Paraneptunicella aestuarii: one gene and its partners. The main gene of each other region encodes a partner of the protein of the gene in region 2 in a complex. Links are inferred from orthologs where the notes say so. Each region holds a gene or a part of one and is shown on either strand. Other genes may lie near its edges.

Region 1 (3,372 bases), 2.2 Mb from region 2 along the record:
TGCCGAGCATTTGTTGATCGAGAAGATCCACAATGCTATGGGAAGTCAGGATTTCATTATTATCAATCCTGGCGCTTTTACCCATACCAGTGTTGCTCTTCGTGATGCATTACTAAGTGTAGCCATTCCCTTTATTGAAGTGCATTTGTCTAATGTTCACGCCCGTGAACCCTTCCGTAAACACTCCTATTTGGCGGATGTTGCGCAAGGGGTGATTTGTGGTTTCGGTGCATTGGGCTACGAATTCGCGTTGCGAGCGGCAGTAGCAAAACTGTCTGCGCAATCTTAATTTTTAATTTTTATAATGAGTGACTGACCCATGGATATTCGAAAAATCAAAAAACTCATCGAGCTGGTAGAAGAGTCTGGTATTGCTGAGTTGGAAATTACTGAAGGTGAAGAATCTGTACGTATTAACCGCTACAGTGCTGCCCCGGCGTATGCTATGGCTCCAGCTACTTATACAGCTCCTGCACCAGCCCCTGCTCCAGCCGCTGCTGCGCCTGCGGCTGCGGAAGCGCCAGTTGCTGCTGCGCCTTCAGGTCACATTGTTCGTTCTCCAATGGTTGGCACTTTCTACCGTTCATCTTCTCCAGGTGCGAAAGCCTTCGTTGAAATTGGCGACACTGTAAAAGTGGGCGACACGCTTTGTATCGTTGAAGCGATGAAGATGATGAACCAAATCGAAAGTGACAAAGCTGGTGTTGTAAAAGAGATCTTGGTTGAAAACCAAGGCACGGTCGAATTCGACCAGCCGCTGTTCGTTATCGAATAAGCGGGTGCACTATGCTGGATAAAGTTCTAATTGCAAACCGTGGCGAGATTGCCCTACGGATCTTGCGTGCCTGCAAAGAGTTAGGCATCAAGACGGTAGCTGTGCATTCCTCGGCGGATAAAGATCTCAAACACGTGTTGTTGGCTGACGAATCTATTTGTATTGGTCGTGCATCAGCAACAGAAAGTTATTTAAACATCCCCGCTATTATCGCTGCGGCAGAAGTTACCAATTCTGTTGCTATTCACCCTGGATATGGCTTTTTGGCTGAGAATGCTAATTTTGCTGAGCAGGTTGAAAAAAGCGGCTTTATCTTCATTGGCCCTAAAGCTGACACCATCAATTTGATGGGCGATAAGGTTTCTGCTATCGAAGCGATGAAGAAAGCGGGTGTTCCATGCGTACCGGGTTCTGATGGGCCTCTAGGTGAAAATGGCGATACTAACAAATCTATCGCCAAGCGTATTGGATACCCGATTATCATTAAAGCTGCCGGTGGTGGTGGTGGTCGTGGTATGCGTGTGGTTCATAATGAGAAAGATTTGCTTGAATCTATCGCGATGACCAAGGCTGAAGCGAAAGCTGCTTTCAACAACGACGTTGTTTATATGGAGAAATTCCTTGAAAACCCACGTCACGTTGAAATTCAGGTTCTGGCTGATGGTCAGGGCAATGCGGTTCACTTGTGTGAACGTGATTGCTCTATGCAACGTCGTCACCAGAAAGTGGTTGAAGAAGCGCCAGCACCAGGTATCACTCCTGAGATGCGTGCTCGCATTGGTGAGCGTTGCTGTAATGCGTGTGTGGATATTGGCTATCGTGGTGCGGGTACTTTCGAGTTCTTGTATGAAAACGGCGAGTTCTATTTCATTGAAATGAACACACGTATTCAGGTTGAGCATCCGGTGACTGAAATGATTACTGGCGTTGACTTGATTAAGGAGCAATTACGTATTGCTGCAGGTCAGCCGTTGTCTATCGACCAGTCAGAAATTCGTGTTCGAGGCCATGCCATCGAGTGCCGTATTAATGCTGAAGATCCGAAAACTTTCATTCCATCACCTGGAACTATTACTCGATTCCATCCTGCGGGTGGCATGGGAGTGCGTTGGGATTCTCACATTTATTCTGGTTACACAGTACCGCCTTACTATGATTCGATGATCGGTAAACTGATCACTTATGGTGAGAGTCGTGATGTTGCTATTGCCCGTATGCGTCATGCATTGGATGAATTGGTTGTTGACGGTATCAAGACCAATATTCCGCTGCAAAAACGTATTATGTCAGACCAGAACTTCCGTAATGGTGGCACTAACATTCTGTATCTTGAATGGAAGTTGCAACACGAGGAAGAAGCTCAATAAACTTAAGAAATCTCTTATCCTGATTTTAAAAACTGCGCTCTATGTATTTAGAGCGCAGTTTTTTTATGGGCGTTTGCTATGGGGGAATTGAGATGTTGATATTCATCAGTATGATGAAGAGTAAGTAGAGAGCAATCAGAAGATCAATCCGCATGAGCCGCAGGTAAAAGCTTCTTATAGATACTCAGTGAAATCACCAAAATCACGATGGGGCACAACATAAAATAGAACGCTGTTTGGCCATCAAAATGCTCGAATATCATGCCCGTGGTCAAACTACCCAAAGTGCCGCCAAGTGCGGAAAAGATCACAATCAAGCCGGTCATTGCAGCATGCTGATGAGTAGGAAGCGAGCTTAATACAACGGAGTTAATCGCCGGGTAAATCGGCGCCATAAATAAGCCAACCAATGGCAGAATAAAAGCGGCTAATGGGACTGCTGACCAGCTTTGAATCAACTCGCCCCCCGTATTTTCCGGAGCCATCGGAATAACCAATAATATCAGCCCTGCCATGGAAAACAGGCAAATCATCAGGAAAGGGAACCAGTTAAGCTTACGCAAAACAACCCCGGCAGATAGACGACCAATAGCCAGGCACGCAGCAAAAATACTGGTGATTTGCACACTGATGTGGTTCGCCAGATTCAGCACTGTGTTGTTGAACGTGGGCAACCAGGTTCCAACACCTTGCTCTATTAGCACGTAGAAAAAAGCGCAAATCACGAACATTACCACAAAGGGCAGCCAAGCCAGTTTCAACATGGAGGCAAAGCTATTGCCCGAAACCTGTTCTGATTCATGCTTGTCTTCAGGAAGGTCGGTAGACCAAAGCAATAAGAAGTTCGCCATGCATATACCAGCTAAAAGCCAGTAAACCGACAGCCATTGCATGGATTCAGGATGATCCGGGTCGATATACATGGCAAATAGCCAATAACCCATTAGTACGCCAACCATAAAGCACCCTTCAACTATGTTCATATTGGAGGCATGAGCTGTTTTACTGTGGGAAACCTTTCCTATCAAGGCATAAACCGAGACCTTTACCAGCGCGAAGCTAACGCCAACCGACAAAAACAGCAGCTTGGTCATCATAAAGTTACCCACAATCGGCATGAGCAAGCTGGTGCTGGCAACAATCAACATGCTGGTGAGCATGGCGCGTTTAAAGCCAAATTTAGGCAAATAAGCGGCAAACAGGAAAGAAACCACTGCGATAGGAATGTCT
Region 2 (3,577 bases):
CAATAAAAGGTTGTAAGCTGGACTTAGCATCTTTATCTGACAACATTCCCACCACCAGATGCAAATTACCTCGCACGATTGGCATGAGTTTGTATTTAAGATATTCCGTTGCTTGAGGATTGTGAGCAACATCCAGCACTGTGAGAGGTTGCTGACTGATAATCTGAAAACGACCAGGCAAATGCGTGTTACGGCAAACATGCTGTGCCAGCGAGTTATCTAACTCCCACCCCAACATATCCGCAACCGCTAAAGCTGTACCAATATTCATACGAGGAATTGACGGCTGCGGCATACCGACAAGGTGCTTGTCGCCATGATGCCATTCCCAGCAGTTCAATTCATTCTGGATCATCTGAAAATCGCGGTTTTGCCACCAGGCTTCCACGCCCAAACGTTCCACTTCATCAATTAACGTAATGGGTGGTTCGGTATCACCTATAACCGCTTTTCCACCCTGACGCAGAATGCCAGCTTTTTCCAGTGCAATTTCTTCGCGGGTTTCACCAAGCCAATCCTGATGATCCAAACCAATATAGGTTAGCACCGCCAAATCAGGCTCAACGACGTTAACTGCATCTAAACGACCACCTAAGCCAACCTCAAGAATTAACACATCCAGCTCTTGCTCTGCAAACAAACACAAAGCCGCAAGCGTGCCAAATTCAAAGGTGGTTAATGTAACTTCATCGTTTTGGCCATCTTGCCCCTCTTTGCTCTCCTTGCCTACTCTCGCCGCTTCGACTTTGGCAAAAGCATCACAATGAGCTTGCTCTGACAGCATATGCCCATCGACTCTGACTCTCTCGCGATAGTCCAACAAATGAGGCGAGCTATAAACGCCAACCTTCTTATCCAGATACAAAGCGATTTGTTCGACCGCAGCACAGGTTGAACCCTTACCATTAGTTCCAGCAACCGTAATAACCGTGCCACTTAAAGTAAGGTTTAAACGCTCATAGACTTGCTTGACCCGTTCCAGAGTCAAATCAATCTCTACCGGATGCAGTGTGTCGAGGTGTGCTAGCCAACCCGCTAAATCAGCGGGTAAGCCAGAGGTTTGATTGGTCATAATCTACGGATTAATGTGATGAAGTTTATCTAATAATCCATGCAGTTTGTCGCGCATTTGACGACGATCTACGATCATGTCAATTGCACCTTTTTCCAACAGGAATTCACTGCGTTGGAAGCCTTCTGGAAGTGTTTCACGTACGGTTTGCTCAATAACACGAGGGCCAGCAAAACCAATCAAAGCACCAGGTTCACCCACATTAATATCACCTAACATGGCTAAGCTGGCAGAAACACCACCCATAGTTGGGTCAGTCAATACTGAAATAAATGGCAAGCCCTTTTTGCTCATTTTCGCTAGCGCTGCACTGGTTTTCGCCATTTGCATCAGAGACAACAATGCCTCTTGCATACGTGCACCACCGCTGGCAGAAAAACAAATCAACGGCATGTTGTGTTTTAAGCAGTGTTCAACGCCTCTAACAAAGCGAGCGCCCACAACTGACGCCATTGAACCGCCCATGAAATTAAACTCGAAAGCAGCAACAACAACAGGCATCCCCATTAGTTTGCCTTGCACAACAACCAGTGCATCTTTCTCTTTAGTTAACTTCTGAGCAGCAGAAATACGGTCTTTATAGCGTTTGGAGTCTTTAAACTTCAAAACATCTTGCGGCTCAAGATCTGCGCCTAATTCTGTGCGCTCGCCTTGATCCAGGAAATGGTTGATACGTGATCGAGCACTGATGCGCATATGGTGATCACATTTTGGACAGACTTCCAATTGCTTTTCCAACTCAACTTTATACAAAGTGGAATTACAATTGGAACATTTTGTCCACACACCTTCAGGTACGTTGCTCTTCGTCACCGACTGGGTACGTGGCAGTATTTTTTGAATCCAGCTCATAAAAAATAATATCCCAGGTAAAAACGTGTACTTTTTAGTTACCGCTGTAACGATAAAATATCGACATACAGCGATGTATGTATTTTTCTGTGTCCATTCCCAACATGCTTCCTGCAACGAATTACCACATCTTTGGGCATTGCTGTAATAAACGCATTTTACACGAAGATGTCAGCAACATTTTGCTTGAAGTCTACCTACTTCGTATTTTTCCGTTTGCTATAGGAAATCAGGATTCATCATCCTGCCTGCATAACCAACCGCAAAAATACGATATCTGGGTCATTCAAGACGTACCCTATAGCCATTGTCCTACCATTCAGTGGAAACTACTCTGCCACAGATTGACGAACGAGTACAAATTTTCCCTATTTTGAAGCAAATTGCAACAGTAAGCTTAGGTTAATTTGTACTAATTAGCACAGAACATGCAGCAAACTGGCTGTTAAGTCGATGTAGAATGTAACATTGCAGCGCATTCTAGCAAGTTTCATCGGTTCGTCTGGTCAGAGAACCTACAATTGGAGAAACAAAGGACCCGGATCCGTCGCTGGCAAACCATATTTTTCAGGATATTCCACTTCCACCAGATACAAACCGTTTGATTTTGCCGTCGCTGCCGCCTTGGTTCGGTCTTTTTCAGCCAGTAGTTCCGCTATCCATTCAACCGGCATTTCCCCGGTTCCAACCAAACAAAGCGAACCGACGATATTGCGCACCATATGATGTAAAAAAGCGTTGGCTTTGATGTCCAGAATAACGAATGAACCTCGGCGCACGACCCTGGCATGATGCACGTTACGAAACGGGGTTTTGGATTGGCACATGGCAGCACGGAAAGAAGTAAAATCCTGCTCGCCCAATAAACTCTGAGCAGCTTCATGCATTTTTTGTTCATCCAGTTCACGGTAAAAGTGAGTCACACCTTGAACCAGTATGCCGCCACGCATTTTTTGATTACTGATAATGTAATGATAACGACGTGCTGTTGCCGAAAAGCGCGCATGAAACTCATCATCCACTTCCTTCGCCCATTTAACCGCAATGGTATCGGGAAGATTGGCATTCATGCCCATTGTCCATGCCTTTAATGGACGCTCAACATTAGTGTCGAAATGAATCACCTGATTAGTAGCATGAACACCTGCATCGGTGCGCCCGGCGCATTGCACTTCAATGGGTTCACAGGCAATCTTCGTTAATGCCGTTTCCAATTCTTCCTGAATACTGTTGACTTCTCGCTGACGCTGCCAACCATAATAAGCGGCGCCATCGTATTCAATTCCAAGTGCAATTCGGGTCATATTCGATCTTTGTTTTTGCTAACTGGCTATTAAGGAAGCGCTAGCAGGCTAAAAGGAAGGCGGATTTTAAGCGATGCGGTGAGCTAATACAAAAATTCAAAGCTCTTTTTCGTCAAAGGATGACTCATTCTCAGCTCGTCCCGTATTACCAACCAGCTTGTGCTCTTGAAGTGACTTGTTTTCCTGCACATGGCGGAAAGGCAATTCGATACTGGCACAACAACCGGCAGAATCCAGATTATTGTTGATGGTCAAACGCCCTCTGTGCGCTTCGATAATCTGGCGACAAAGTACCAAGCCAATACCTGAACCACTTTTCTTGGTACTGTAAAAAGGCACAAACAGGTTG
Region 3 (3,336 bases), 880 kb from region 2 along the record:
AACCGGAAGATGTGTCTGCTACTTTCGTTGATGTACCTGAATGGCCGGAGAAACAATGGCTGGATGGTGAAAAGGAAACCTTGGGTCTGTATTTGACCGGGCATCCTATCAACCAATATCGCGATGAAATTAAGCATTATTGTTCTGGCCGTTTGGTGGATCTTAAACCCACAGCACGAGACGGTAACATTACTGCGGTAGGCTTGGTGTTGTCGGTTCGTGTGTTAGTGAATAAAAAAGGGCGGCGTTGGGCGATTGTGACATTGGATGATAAGAGTGCCCGGGTTGATGCGCGCTTTTTCCCGGATGATTTTGAAAAATACGAAGAGATTTTACAGACAGATAAAGTGCTGGTGGTCAGCGGCTCTGTCAGTTTTGATGATTTTTCTGGTGGTCATACCATCACAGTGCGCGAAGCAATGGATAATATCAAGGCACGAGAAAAATACTTGAAACGTATTCAACTGACTTTGGACGACGCCTGGATTGAGCCAGGTAATATTCAAAAGCTACAGGCAATTATGCAGAACTATAGAAACGGCGCTTGTCCCGTTTCTATCAAGTACATGCATGAGGATGCCGAGGCGGTTTTGAATGTTGGGGCAATGTGGTATCTGGTTCCTGAAGACCAACTGCTGCATGAGCTTAAGCAACTGTTAAGTCCTGAGCAGGTAAGTTTAAAATTTCATTAGTCGTGGTTGGAATGTTGTAGTCTTCATCGCCGATATGGCAGCCTTATATTGAGTCGATATAAGGGATGAAAAAATGTCAGGGTAAAAAATAATACCTCAAGGATGTACACATTGGACTTTTTGTGAAAAAATTACCCGAATAACCTTATTGGTTCATCAAATCAACAGCGACGTTTTTGATTTGTTTGGATAAACGAGGATGACCTTTACAGGACTGAACATCTAACGACAAACTAACACTAACTAGTAGGAACCGGAATGAGTTTACATTTCCTTGAATTTGAGCAACCTATCGCTGAGTTGGAAGCTAAGATTGACGAACTCCGTTCGGTTAATCAGGGCGGTGAGTTTGATCTGGGGTTAGAAGAGGAAATTACCAAACTGCGTGAAAAAAACGCAGAACTAACCAAGAAAATTTTCGCTAACCTGGGTCCCTGGCAAATCTCGCAATTGGCTCGCCATCCGTTGCGGCCTTATACCCTTGATTACATTCCACGTATCTTTACCGAATTTGATGAGTTGTGCGGTGATCGTGCTTTTGCTGATGATAAAGCTATCGTTGGCGGGTTAGCGAAGATCGATGGAAAACCTGTCATGGTGATTGGTCATCAAAAAGGTCGAGATACCTCAGAAAAGATTAAACGTAATTTCGGCATGCCAAAACCGGAAGGCTATCGTAAAGCTTTGCGTTTAATGGAAATGGCGGAGCGTTTTAACCTTCCTATTATTACTTTCATCGACACTCCTGGAGCTTATCCTGGTGTGGGCGCGGAAGAACGTGGTCAAAGTGAAGCGATTGCCCGTAACCTGAAAGTCATGGCTGAACTGAATGTTCCTGTGATTTGTACTGTTATCGGTGAAGGTGGTTCTGGTGGTGCGTTGGCGATTGGTGTTGGCGACAGAGTTAACATGTTGCAATACAGCACTTACTCGGTAATTTCTCCAGAAGGTTGTGCGTCAATTTTGTGGAAGAGTGCTGAGAAAGCCAACCTGGCTGCGGAAGCCATGGGTGTATCTGCTCCTCAAATTAAAGAGTTGGGCTTGATCAACAACATTATTGATGAACCACTAGGTGGCGCGCATCGAGACCACGACAGCATGGCTGCTAACCTGAAAGCCTGTTTGAAACAGCAACTGTCTCAGTTGTCCAGCTTGTCTAAAGAAGACTTGTTGGCACAACGTTACGAGCGTTTGATGTCTTTCGGGTATTGCTAACAGCAAGTCTTATCCGCTATTGCAAGATTGATTCAAGGCTCTCTTTTATCAGAGAGCCTTGCTAAATCACTTAAACTCCTTTATACCAAGCCAACAGATTTAAAATCCGGGTTTGTTTGTGTCTTTAGTCACCCTGCTAACAAACAAGTTAGCCGAGTATCATCTTCTTACTGGTTCCAAGTGCTTAACTGTCGCCTATAGCGGTGGTGTTGATTCTCATGTTCTGTTGCATCTCTGTAGCGAGCTACGTCACGCTTATCCTCAGCTTGAACTAAAAGCGATTCACGTCAATCACGGTATTAGCGATAACGCCGACGATTGGCAGCAACATTGTGTGTCGGTTTGTGCTGGTTTAAATATTCCGCTGCTAGTGAAAAAAGTTCGTGTCGAAAAAACGTCACGCCAAAGTCTGGAAGCCTTGGCAAGAGAAGAGCGATATCAGGCTTTCCAACAAACACTCACCGAAAAAGAAGTGTTGTTATTGGGGCAGCATCAACAGGATCAGGCGGAAACCCTATTGTTGCAGTTAAAGCGCGGGGCTGGCCCGAAAGGGCTTTCCGCAATGCCTGAGTGGGGCTTATTGCCGTGGAACGCTGCCAGTTCAAACATTCATTGTTTACGTCCTTTATTGCAGGTTGATAAGAGTCAAATTCTGGAATATGCCAAACTGCATGGGTTGCAATGGGTTGAAGACGAATCGAATACTGATACTCAATACGACCGTAACTTCCTGCGACAACAGGTATTGCCATTACTGGAGCAACGTTGGCAAGGCTTTAGTGCGGCGTTAGGGCGCAGCGCTCGACTTTGTGCGGAACAGCAAGCGTTACTGGATGAGCAGGCTGACGAATTTATTGGTGATTTAGGCTCAAAAGCCAATGCATTAAATATCGAAGCCTTGCTGAGCCATTCTTTGGCATGGCAAAAGCAGATTTTGCGAAGGTGGATTTCTGTCTTATCTCAGCAAAACACGGATTTAGCCATGCCATCAGAGAAGCAATTACAGCACATTATAGCGGATGTGTTATCCGCTGCTGATGATGCCAATCCTGTGGTTGTTGCAGGAGAGTGGCAGTATCGACGTTATCAGGGGCATTTGTATTTGCTGCCAGTGTTTCAAGACTTAAAACATATTGAGTTGCATTGGACGTCATCAGAAAACGAGAGTGAGCCATTGCAACTACCAGATGGGCTCGGTCATTACTATTTGTCTACAGCAAGACCCGATATCGAACAGGCTACCTATTTGCCTCTTGTTAACCCGGATGCTCATAAAATTTGTGTACGTTTTTCCGGCTTTGGTATTCGTTTTAAGCTTCGTCATCATTCAATGAGTAAACCATTGAAACAGTGGTTTAAAGAAGAATGGAAGTTGCCACCCTGGGAGCGAGAGCGTTTACCTTTATTGTTTGTGGATGAGCAGTTGGTT

The links. Proteins that work in one complex are often made in the same cells at the same time.
Region 1: the proteins of accD (region 2) and accC are in contact, whole or in part, in a solved structure (PDB 8UXZ), measured with the Escherichia coli proteins. The link is inferred for Paraneptunicella aestuarii from one-to-one orthologs.
Region 3: the proteins of accD (region 2) and accA are in contact, whole or in part, in a solved structure (PDB 8UXZ), measured with the Escherichia coli proteins. The link is inferred for Paraneptunicella aestuarii from one-to-one orthologs.

What each region holds. Positions count from the first base shown.
Region 1 is NZ_CP074570.1:4,313,032-4,316,403, reverse strand. The notes cover bases 1-2,964. They hold accC (acetyl-CoA carboxylase biotin carboxylase subunit), read left to right. Parts: upstream 1-786; coding sequence 787-2,142; downstream 2,143-2,964. Other genes in these bases: KIH87_RS16805 (MFS transporter), read right to left, coding at 2,286-2,964; accB (acetyl-CoA carboxylase biotin carboxyl carrier protein), read left to right, coding at 320-775; aroQ (type II 3-dehydroquinate dehydratase), read left to right, coding at 1-289. Outside these bases: more of KIH87_RS16805, read right to left, coding at 2,965-3,372. UniProt on the Escherichia coli protein: This protein is a component of the acetyl coenzyme A carboxylase complex; first, biotin carboxylase catalyzes the carboxylation of the carrier protein and then the transcarboxylase transfers the carboxyl group to form malonyl-CoA.
Region 2 is NZ_CP074570.1:2,065,765-2,069,341, reverse strand. Bases 1-2,761 are described here. They hold accD (acetyl-CoA carboxylase, carboxyltransferase subunit beta), read right to left. Parts: upstream 1,925-2,761; coding sequence 1,076-1,924; downstream 1-1,075. Other genes in these bases: truA (tRNA pseudouridine(38-40) synthase TruA), read right to left, coding at 2,440-2,761; folC (bifunctional tetrahydrofolate synthase/dihydrofolate synthase), read right to left, coding at 1-1,072. In the rest of the region: more of truA, read right to left, coding at 2,762-3,228; KIH87_RS08565 (sensor histidine kinase), read right to left, coding at 3,325-3,577.
Region 3 is NZ_CP074570.1:1,191,109-1,194,444, forward strand. What follows is about bases 1-2,928. They hold accA (acetyl-CoA carboxylase carboxyl transferase subunit alpha), read left to right. Parts: upstream 1-950; coding sequence 951-1,907; downstream 1,908-2,928. Other genes in these bases: dnaE (DNA polymerase III subunit alpha), read left to right, coding at 1-692; tilS (tRNA lysidine(34) synthetase TilS), read left to right, coding at 2,026-2,928. Also shown: more of tilS, read left to right, coding at 2,929-3,336. UniProt on the Escherichia coli protein: Component of the acetyl coenzyme A carboxylase (ACC) complex. First, biotin carboxylase catalyzes the carboxylation of biotin on its carrier protein (BCCP) and then the CO(2) group is transferred by the carboxyltransferase to acetyl-CoA to form malonyl-CoA.